DNA from 3 places in the Kitasatospora sp. NPDC098663 genome. Region 2 is predicted to be linked to each of the others. Evidence: riboswitches for the same ligand, from Rfam matches in the RefSeq annotation. Region 2 holds a riboswitch; each other region holds the start of a gene.

Region 1 (3,253 bases), on a different contig from region 2:
GGCCGGTGCGGGCCGGGTCGGTGCGGCCTGGGCCGGTGCGGTCTGGGGTGGTGCGATCTCGGTCATGCGGAGGCCTTCGCGGTGGAGCGGTCGGGGGAGAACCGGGTGGGTGTGAACGGCTGTGCGAGCTCGGGGAGTTCGCCGGTCGCCAGGTACTCGGCGAGCAGGTCGGCGGTCACCGGGGTGAGCAGCACGCCGTTGCGGTAGTGGCCGGTGGCGGCGACCAGCCCGGGCAGCGCGGTCGGGCCCAGCAGCGGGGCGTTGTCCGGCGAGCCGGGCCGCAGCCCGGCCGAGGTCTCCAGCAGCGGGAGTTCGGTGATGCCCGGCACCAACTCGTGGGCGTCGCGCAGCAGTTCGTACACCCCGCCGGCGGTGACGGTGGTGTCGTAGCCCTGCTCCTCGGTGGTCGCGCCGATCACCAGCTCGCCGTTCTCCCGGGGCACCAGGTACAGGTGCTGTCCGCGCACCACCGCGCGCACGTTGCGGGACAGGAACGGCCGGTACGCCTCGGGGATCCGCAGCCGCAGGATCTGCCCCTTCACCGGGCGGACGGCCGGCAGTACGCCCTCCGGCAGCCCGGGCAGCCGGTGGCTGTGCGGGCCGGCCGCGAGCACCACCTGGTCGGCCCTCGGGGTCTCGCCGGTGCCGAGCCGGGCGCCGACCGCGCGGCCGCCCTCGACCAGCAGCCCGACGGCCTCGGCCCGGTGGAGCACGACCCCGGCGAGCTCGCAGGCGGCCACCAGGGCGGTCAGCAGCCGGCGCGGATCCACCTGGTGGTCGTCCGCGACGTGCAGGCCGCCGCGCACGCCGGGGGCGAGCATCGGCTCCAACCTGCGGGCCTCCCGGCCGGTCAGCCAGGACGAGTCCAGGCCGAGCCGCTGGTGGAAGGCGTGCAGCTCGCGCAGTTCCTCGCGGTCGTCGGAGTCCAGCGCGACGGCGATCGTGCCGCACCGGCGGTACCCGGTGTCCAGGCCGCCGCTCGCCTCGGTGAGCTCGGCGGCGAAGTCCCCGTACCGCTGGTTGGAGGCCATGCCGAGGCGCAGCAGCGGCTCCTCCCCGTACTGCAGCTCGGTGACCGGGGCGAGCATCCCGGCCGCGACCCCGGCCGCCCCGCCGCCGGGGGAGGGGTCGACCACGACGATGTTCCTCAGCCCGCGCTGCGCGGCGCGCCAGGCGACGGCGAGGCCGATGACGCCCCCGCCGATCACCAGCACGTCGGCGTGGGTTTCCTCGGGCAAGCGTGACAAGGCTGCTCTTCTCCCTTCGCCGGAATGACCCGGATCAGGTTCGGACGGTCGCGGGCCGTGCCAGCCCGCCTCTCAGCCCGGTACGCCGGGCTCCCGTGATGGTGCCCCCACCATAACGCCGGGGGCGGGCCCGGCCGAAGGCCCGTACGCGGGGTGGACGGGCCGGTGGCCCCGGCAGGGCGCTGAGTACAGTGACGGGCGTGGCAGAGCTGAACGGAACGGATCGGGTGGTCGTCGTCGGGGCCGGGCTGGCCGGGGCGCAGTGCGCCCTGAAGCTGCGGCAGGGCGGCTGGCGGGGGCGGATCACGCTGGTCGGGGAGGAGCCGCACGCGCCGTACGACCGGCCGCCGCTCTCCAAGGACGTGCTGCTCGGCAAGGCCGACGCCACCACCCTGGACATCGACTTCCCGCACCTGGGCGTCGAACTGCTCACCGGCCGCCGCGCCACCGGCCTCACCCCCGGCGTGCTGCACACCGACGCCGGTGACCTCCGGTACGACGCCCTGGTGATCGCCACCGGCGCCACCCCGCGCGCCCTGCCCGGCGCCGAGCGCGCGCACCTGTTGCACACCCTGGACGACGCGCTGGCGCTGCGCGCCCTGCTGCGGCCCGGCCTGCGGCTGGTGCTGGTCGGCGCGGGCTGGATCGGCGCCGAGGTGTCCACCGCCGCCCGCGCGGCCGGCTGCGAGGTGACGGTGGTCGAGGCGGGCCCGGCGCCCGTCCCCGGCGCGCTGCCGGCCGAGGTCGGTTCGGCGATGGCCGCCTGGTACGCCGAGGCCGGCGTCGACCTGCGCTGCGGGGTCGGCGTGGCCGCCGTCGAGGAGGGCGCGGTGCTGCTGGCGGACGGCTCGCACCTGCCCGCCGACGAGGTCGTGGTCGGCGTCGGCGCCCGGCCCGCGACGGGCTGGCTGGCCGGTTCCGGCGTCGAGCTGGACGGCACCGGCGCCGTCCTGGTCGACGAACGGCTGCGCACCGGCCTGCCCGGCGTCTTCGCGGCCGGGGACTGCGTCAGCTACCCGTCCGCCCGCTCCGGCGCCCGGCTGGCCGTCCAGCACTGGGACCACGCGTTGCAGTCCGGCGAGGCCGTGGCGGCCGCCGTCCTCGGCGCGGACGCGCCGCCGTACGACCCGGTGCCGTACTTCTGGTCGGAGCAGTTCGGGCGGATGGTCCAGTACGCGGGGCGGCACGCCGAGGGCGACGAACTGCTGTGGCGCGGCGGCCCGCAGGACGCCTCCTGGACGGTGCTCTGGCTGCGCGACGGGGTGCCGAGCGCGCTGCTGGCCGTCGACCGGCCGCGCGACCTGACCCAGGGCCGCCGGCTGATCGAGCGCGGTACCGCGCTGGACCGGGCCCGTGCGGCGGACCCCTCGGTGCCGCTGAAGTCGGCGGTCGCGGGGTAGCGGCTGGTGCGCGGGGGGCTGTGGAGGTGGCAGTCTGGTGGCGTGAGTGAGATTGAAAGCAAGATCGAAGCCCTGGTTTCCGAGTGGATGTACCTGCCCGACATCTCGGAGCAGTGGGGGGTGCGTGTCACCGAGGTGCGCGACCTGGTCCGCAGCGGCGGGCTGATCGCCGTCCGGCGGGGCCCCAACAAGTCGCTGCAGGTCCCTGCGGCGTTCATCGACGGCCAGGGGCTGGTCAAGCACCTGTCCGGCACCCTGACCGTGCTGCGCGACTGCGGGTACAACGACGTGGAGATCCTGGAGTGGCTCTTCACCGAGGACCCGTCGCTGCCCGGCAGCCCGATCCAGGCGCTGCAGGAGAACCGCGGCACCGAGGTCAAGCGGCGCGCCCAGGCGATGCTGATCTGATGGCGGCGGACGCACCGCGCCGGCGGCTGGCCGACGCCCGGCTGTACCTGTGCACCGACGCCCGCCGGGAGCAGGGCGACCTCGCCCAGTTCCTGGACGCGGCGCTGGCGGGCGGGGTGGACATCGTCCAGCTCCGCGACAAGGGCCTGGAGGCCAAGCAGGAACTGGAGGCCCTGGAGGTCTTCGCGGACGCCTGCC
Region 2 (3,253 bases):
CGATCTTGTAGGTGATCACGCCGGTCTTGACGTCGTCGCGGTTGGGCAGGCCCAGGTGCTCCTTGGGCGTGACGTAGCAGAGCATCGCGGTGCCCCACCAGGCGATCATCGCGGCGCCGATGCCCGAGGTGATGTGGTCGTAGCCGGGGGCGACGTCGGTGGTGAGCGGGCCGAGGGTGTAGAACGGCGCCTCGTCGCAGATCTCCTGCTGGAGATCCATGTTCTCCTTGATCTTGTGCATCGGGACGTGGCCCGGGCCCTCGATCATCACCTGGACGTCGCGCTCGCGGGCGATCCGGCCGAGTTCGCCGAGGGTCTGCAGTTCGGCGAACTGCGCCTCGTCGTTGGCGTCCGCGATGGAGCCGGGGCGCAGGCCGTCGCCGAGCGAGAAGGTGACGTCGTAGCGCGCGAGGATGTCGCAGAGCTCCTCGAAGTTGCTGTAGAGGAAGTTCTCCTGGTGGTGCGCCAGGCACCAGGCGGCCATGATCGAGCCGCCGCGCGAGACGATGCCGGTCTTGCGGCGGGCGGTCAGCGGGACGTACCGGAGCAGCACGCCGGCGTGGACGGTCATGTAGTCGACGCCCTGCTCGCACTGCTCGATGACGGTGTCCCGGTACACCTCCCAGCTCAGGTCCTCGGCCTTGCCGTCGACCTTCTCCAGGGCCTGGTAGAGCGGCACGGTGCCGATCGGCACGGGGGAGTTGCGCAGGATCCACTCGCGGGTGGTGTGGATGTTGCGGCCGGTGGAGAGGTCCATGACGGTGTCGGCGCCCCACCGGGTGGCCCAGGTCATCTTCTCCACCTCCTCCTCGATCGAGGAGGTGACGGCGGAGTTGCCGATGTTGGCGTTGATCTTCACCAGGAAGTTGGTGCCGATGATCGCCGGCTCCACCTCGGGGTGGTTCACGTTGACCGGGATGACGGCCCGGCCGCGGGCCACCTCGGCCCGCACGTACTCGGGGGCGAGGCCCTCGCGCAGCGCCACGAACTCCATCTCGGGGGTGACCACGCCCCGCTTGGCGTAGGCGAGTTGGGTGACGGCGGCACCGCCGCGGCCGCGCAGCGGGCGGCGCGGGCGGCCCGGGAAGACGGCGTCCAGGTTGCGCAGGTTCCCGCCGCGCGGCGAGGTGTGCTTGATCCCGTCGTCCTCGGGGCGCGCCTCGCGGCCGTCGTACTCCTCGACGTCGCCGCGCTGGCGGATCCAGGCGTCGCGCAGGGCGGGCAGGCCGCGCCGCACGTCGGGTTCGTAGGCCTGGTCGGTGTACGGGCCGGAGGTGTCGTACAGCGGGACGGTCCTGCCGTTGGTGAGCTGCACCTCGCGGTACGGGACCCGCAGGTCGGGCCGGGACCCTTCGCGGTAGGCCTTGCGCCAGGCCGGGGTGGGGTAGCCGGTGCCGGCGCTGGTGACGGTGGCGGTGGCGGCCTCGCCGGCCTCGGTGCCGCTGTTCCCGGTGCCACTGTTCCCGGTGCTGCGGGCAGGCTGCGGCTGTGCTTCGAACGTGGTCATCTGACCTCATACTCCCTACGCCGGCATTACCCGGTCAGGTTCCTGCGGTCGACGCAGCCGTCGGTCCGTCCGTCGACGTCCCGGTCAGCGCCCTCTCAGCCCGGTGCTCCGAGCTCCCGCGTCGGCAGGCGGTGTTGCCTGCACATGACGCCCAACACCGTAGCGAGCCGATCGCCGCAGGTCCAGCACGCCCCAGCAGGCCGGACGTCGCGCCGGGAACGCCGAAGGCCCGGCCCCCCGTCCAGGGGGGCCGGGCCTCGGGCGGTTGCTCAGCCCTTGGCGGCCTTCTTCACCAGGACCACCACGGCGGCGGCGATGCCGGCGACGACCAGCACCTTGATCATGATGCTCAGCAGGGCGCCGACGACGCCGAAGACGAATCCCAGGATGTTCCAGAGCAGCACCAGGACCAGCACCGGGATGACGATGTTCCGCACCCAGGAGGGCAGCGACTTCCAGAGCTCAGCCATGACCGTTCCTTCTCTCCCCGTGGGGTCGGCTGCCGTCCGGTGCCGCATCCCGCTTGCTTTCGGTACTTCGATCGTACGGGGACACGAGTGCCGGAACGAGGCCTGTCGGCCCGGAGAGAACCCCTAGATCACCCCGACCCGGGGCCCCGGGGAGACCCGGGTGCCGGCCTCGGGGACGACCCCCGGGAAGGGCCCCGCACCCCCTGCGGCCAGCGGTCAGACCGGCCAGCGCTCGCCGCGCCAGGCGGCGTCCCAGAACATCCACTCGTAGCGCGAGGTGGTCGTGAAGTGCTCGACGACCCGGCGCCGTTCGGCCGGGGAGATCTCCTCGCCGAGGCGGTCGGTGAGCGCCAGCACCCGGCGGACGACGGACTGGAACGCCTCGTCGCCGTAGGTGGCGATCCACTTGGCGTACAGCGGGTCGGGGGAGCCCTGGGCGAGCAGCGCCTCGCCGACCCGGGCGTAGATCCAGTAGCAGGGCAGCACCGCGCCGACGGCCTCGGCGAAGGAGCCGCCGTAGACGGTGGCCAGCAGGTAGCTGGTGTAGGCCCGGGTGGTGGGCAGCACCGGTTCGGCGGCGGCCTGCTCGGCGCTGCCGCCGAAGGCGGTCAGGAACTCGGCATGCATGCCCTGTTCCGCGGCCAGCGCGCCGACCGCGTCGTCGGCGAAGGCCCGCACGTCCTCCTCGCCGGGCGCCTTGGCGGCGCAGACGGCGAGCGCGCGGGCGTAGTCGCGCAGGTAGTGCGAGTCCTGGACGACGAAGTGGCGGAAGGCCGCACGCGGCAGGGTGCCGTCGGTGAGGCCGCCGATGAAGGGGTGGGCGAGGATCTCGGCGTACACCGGCTCGATGGCCGCCCAGAGTTCTTCCGTCAGGCTCTTGCTCATGCCCAGGACCCTAGACCGTCCGTCCCCGGTCGGGCCCGGTCGGTCCCCTGCCAGTTCCCGGCCAGTCCCCGGTCGGTTCCCGATCGATCCGCGGGCGGTCAGCCCTCGGGCGGGGAGAACACCACCAGGACCCGGAGCTCCTCGGTGACGTGGTGGAAGCGGTGCGGGGTGCCGGCCGGGACGTAGGCGACGGTGCCGCGCCCGACTGTGGCGGTCTCGGCGCCGACGGTCAGTTCGGCGCGGCCGCTGATCACCTGGTAGATCTCGTCCTGGTCGTGCGCGGTCTGCGGGTCGGTGTCGCCGGGGGAGAGCGCGTAGAGCCCGGCGGACATCCGCGGTTCGCGCAGGAAGCGCAGGTAGGCGCCGTCGTTCGCCGCGCGTTCGACGTCCA
Region 3 (3,253 bases), 220 kb from region 2:
CTGGCCGCCGGTCTCGTCGCCGGAGGCGACCGGGCGGTCCTTGGCGCTGACGATGCCGCTGGTGACGGTCGACTCCAGGCCGTACGGCGCACCGATCGCGACGGTGGCGTCACCGACGTTGACCTTGTCGGAGTCGGCCAGCGGAAGCGGGGCCAGCTTGCTCTTCGGCGGGTTGTCGATCTTGACCACGGCGACGTCGTAGCCCTCGGCGTGGCCCAGCACGGACGCGTTGTAGGACGTGCCGTCGGCGAACTTGACGGTCAGTTTGCCGCCGTTGAGGGTCGGCGCGACCACGTGGTTGTTGGTGAGGATGTGGCCCTCGGTGTCGAAGACGAAGCCGGTGCCGGTGCCGGACTCGCCGTTGCCCTGCGCCTTGATGGTGACGACGCTGGGCAGCGCCTTCTGCGCGATGCCGGCGATCGAACCGGGGGCGGGCTCGTTCTTCTGGGTGTTGCTGGCCTGGACGGTGGTGCTGCGGTGGTCGTCGGCGCTGTTGGTGCTGTCGTTGCGGTCCGCGACGGTCACGCCGAGCGCACCGCCGGCCACGCCGGCGACCAGCGCGACGGCGGCGATCAGGGCGACCAGGCCGCCGCCGCGCTTCTTGCGCGGGCCGCCGGGGCCGCCGGGGTAGTCGGCCGGGTAGCCGAGCGGTCCGGCCGGGCCGCCCGGGTAGCCCGCGCCGCCGCCGGCGTCGTGGGCGGCACCCCAGCCGCCGAGCGGCTGGCCGGCGCCGAACGGGTGGTGGCCGGGCGCGGGGTGCGCGGCGGGCGCGCCGGGGGCGGCCGGGGTGCCGTACGGGTCGTGCGGGCCGGCGGCGGGGACGCCGTGGGCCGGGGTGGCGTACGGGTTGGCGCCCGACGGCAGGGCCGGGCTCTCGGCGACGGGTGCGGCGGGTGCGGTGGGTGCCGCCGGCGCGGCCGGGACCGGCGGGGCGGGCGGCAGGACCGGCGGCGGCGCGTCGATGTAGCCGGCGGCGGCGTCGACCGGGGCGGCCGGCGCGTCGGCGACCGGCGCGGCCGGCGCGTCGGCGACCGGCGCGGCCGGCGCGTCGGCGACCGGCGCGGCCGGGGCCTGCGGGGCCGCCTCCGGCGCGGGGACCTTGGTGAAGGCCACGGTGGGCTGGTACCCCCCCTCGGCCGGAACACCATCGGCCGCGACGCCCTCCGTCGGCGCGGCCTCAGCCGGTGCGGCCTCGGCGGCCGGAGCGGCCCCGGGCTCGGGGACCCGGCCGAAGGCCAGTGTCGGCTGGTGCCCGCCCGAGGCGTGGCCGTCGGAAGCGGGAACAGCCGCCGCCTGGCCGCCCGAGGGCTGCTCCCCCTGCGGCCCGGTGGGCCCAACCTCGCGCTCGGTGCTCACGAACGACCTCCATAGCTGACAGAACCAAGGACCATAGTTTTTCGTACTGCCGATTCGATTGCCGTAAGGACCCCTCTGAATAACTCATAAGAATCCTTAGCCGCCGCCGACAGCCGGGCCGCCGACCAGGCTGTCCTGCGCCGACGACCGGAGGCTCCCCCACCTCCGCCGGGCGTCCCGCGATGCGGGCCGCACACCCCGTGGCCTTGGCGTTCACCCCCGGGCCGGTTAGCCTGTCGCTCACAACTGACACGCGGGAGCTTGGACCAACCAGGCTGAGAGTGCGCTGGTCGACCGTACGCCACGGGATCGTGGGCGGACCGTCGAGGGGGCGCAGACCGCCGGAACCTGTCCGGGTAATGCCGGCGTAGGGAGTATCGGCCATGTCGCCTGCTTCGCCATCCTCTTCTTCGGGCGCGCCCGCGTCCAAGGGTTTCCCGGAACCGTCCCCGGCCGCTGACGGCGGTGACAGCGGGCGCACCGGCCCCACCGGCACGGCGACCGCCGTCCTGGACCGCCCGGAGCGTACCGAGGCGCCGCTCGTGCTGGACACCGAGCCGCCGCGCACGCTGCGCTTCCGGGACCACTTCGCGCTCTGGATGAACCTGGGCGTCAGCCTGATCGGCTTCTCCACCGCCGCGACCGTGCTCGGCGCCAAGGGCAGCGAGCTGTCGCTGGCCGCCGCGGTGACCGCGATCGTGGCCGGCACCGTGGTCGGCACCGCGATGCTCGGCGTGGCCGCGCTGATCGGGGCCCGTACCGGCGCGCCCGCGATGGCGAACCTGCGCGGGCTGTTCGGCACCCGGCTGTCGTACGTCCCGACGGTGCTGAACATCGTCCAGTGCGTCGGCTGGGGCGTGTTCGAGCTGCTGACGATCGCGGCGGGCGCGCAGACCGTCGCCCACACCGACGGCTACCGCTGGCTGTTCGTGCTCCTGGCGGGAGCGCTGACCACCGCGCTGACCATCTGGCCGCTGGGCTCGATCGCGGTGCTGCGCCGCTTCGTGGCCGGTGCGGTCGCCGTCGCGATGGTGTACTTCACCGTCCAACTGGGCCGCCAGGGGGTGCCCGACCCGGGCGCCGGCAACTGGCACGGCTTCCTGGGCGCCACCGACGCGATGATCGCGGTGTCGATCTCCTTCGTCCCGCTGGCCGCCGACTACACCCGGCACTCGCGCACCGCGCGCTCGGCGTTCTGGGGCAGCTTCTCCGGCTACACGATCGCCCAGGTCTGGTGCTACGTGCTCGGCCTGATGGCGCTGCTGCAGTCCGGCGGCGACCCGAACAGGATCTTCGACTCCTTCCTCGGCGTCTGGGCCGGCTGGCTGTTCCTGCTGGTGCTGGTGCTGCGCGAGACGGACCAGTCCTTCGCCAACGTGTACTCGACCGCGATGTCGGTGCAGAACCTGCTGCCGAAGGTGGACCGCCGGGTGCTGACCGGCGGGATCGGCCTGCTGATCACCGTGCTGGCGCTGCAGATCGACAAGTTCACCGACACCTACACCAACTTCCTCGGCCTGATCGGCTCGGTCTTCGTGCCGCTGCTGGCGGTGCTGGCGGTCGACTACTTCTTCGGCGCCGGCCGGTACGGCTGGAACCTCTCCGCCGACGCGCCCTCGCGCCGCCTGATGCTGCTGCCGTGGGTGCTGGGCTTCGCGGTCTACCAGTTCATCGCGCCGACCGCGGTGGCCGGCTGGTGGACGGACTTCTGGACCTCCGCCCAGGACGCCCTGCACTTCACCCCGCAGGAGTGGACGTCCGCCTCGCTGTTCGCCTTCCTGGTGCCGGCCCTGGTCACCTGGGCTCTCACCCCGCTGACCCGCAGGGCGGCGCAGAGCTGACCGACCGGCACCGAAGACGGCCCCGCGGATTGGGGCCGTCTTCGCCTGCGCGTCAC

The links. Region 2 has a riboswitch for thiamine pyrophosphate ahead of thiC (phosphomethylpyrimidine synthase ThiC). Riboswitches for the same ligand answer to the same signal wherever they lie in the genome.
Region 1: it holds a riboswitch for thiamine pyrophosphate, as region 2 does, so the genes downstream of both, thiO (glycine oxidase ThiO) here and thiC (phosphomethylpyrimidine synthase ThiC) in region 2, are expected to answer to the same signal.
Region 3: it holds a riboswitch for thiamine pyrophosphate, as region 2 does, so the genes downstream of both, ACIQVZ_RS02445 (purine-cytosine permease family protein) here and thiC (phosphomethylpyrimidine synthase ThiC) in region 2, are expected to answer to the same signal.

What each region holds. Positions count from the first base shown of each region.
Region 1 is NZ_JBIWAP010000014.1:13,208-16,460, forward strand. It holds gene thiS (sulfur carrier protein ThiS) at 1-66, opposite strand, end outside; gene thiO (glycine oxidase ThiO) at 63-1,238, opposite strand; TPP riboswitch at 1,242-1,354, opposite strand; gene ACIQVZ_RS17250 (NAD(P)/FAD-dependent oxidoreductase) at 1,439-2,647, shown strand; gene ACIQVZ_RS17255 (Rv2175c family DNA-binding protein) at 2,690-3,055, shown strand; gene thiE (thiamine phosphate synthase) at 3,055-3,253, shown strand, end outside.
Region 2 is NZ_JBIWAP010000002.1:302,528-305,780, reverse strand. It holds gene thiC (phosphomethylpyrimidine synthase ThiC) at 1-1,507, opposite strand, end outside; TPP riboswitch at 1,503-1,637, opposite strand; gene ACIQVZ_RS03420 (DUF5326 family protein) at 1,777-1,977, opposite strand; gene tenA (thiaminase II) at 2,194-2,862, opposite strand; gene ACIQVZ_RS03410 (cupin domain-containing protein) at 2,961-3,253, opposite strand, start outside.
Region 3 is NZ_JBIWAP010000002.1:79,458-82,710, forward strand. It holds gene ACIQVZ_RS02440 (S1C family serine protease) at 1-1,356, opposite strand, end outside; TPP riboswitch at 1,600-1,747, shown strand; gene ACIQVZ_RS02445 (purine-cytosine permease family protein) at 1,740-3,197, shown strand.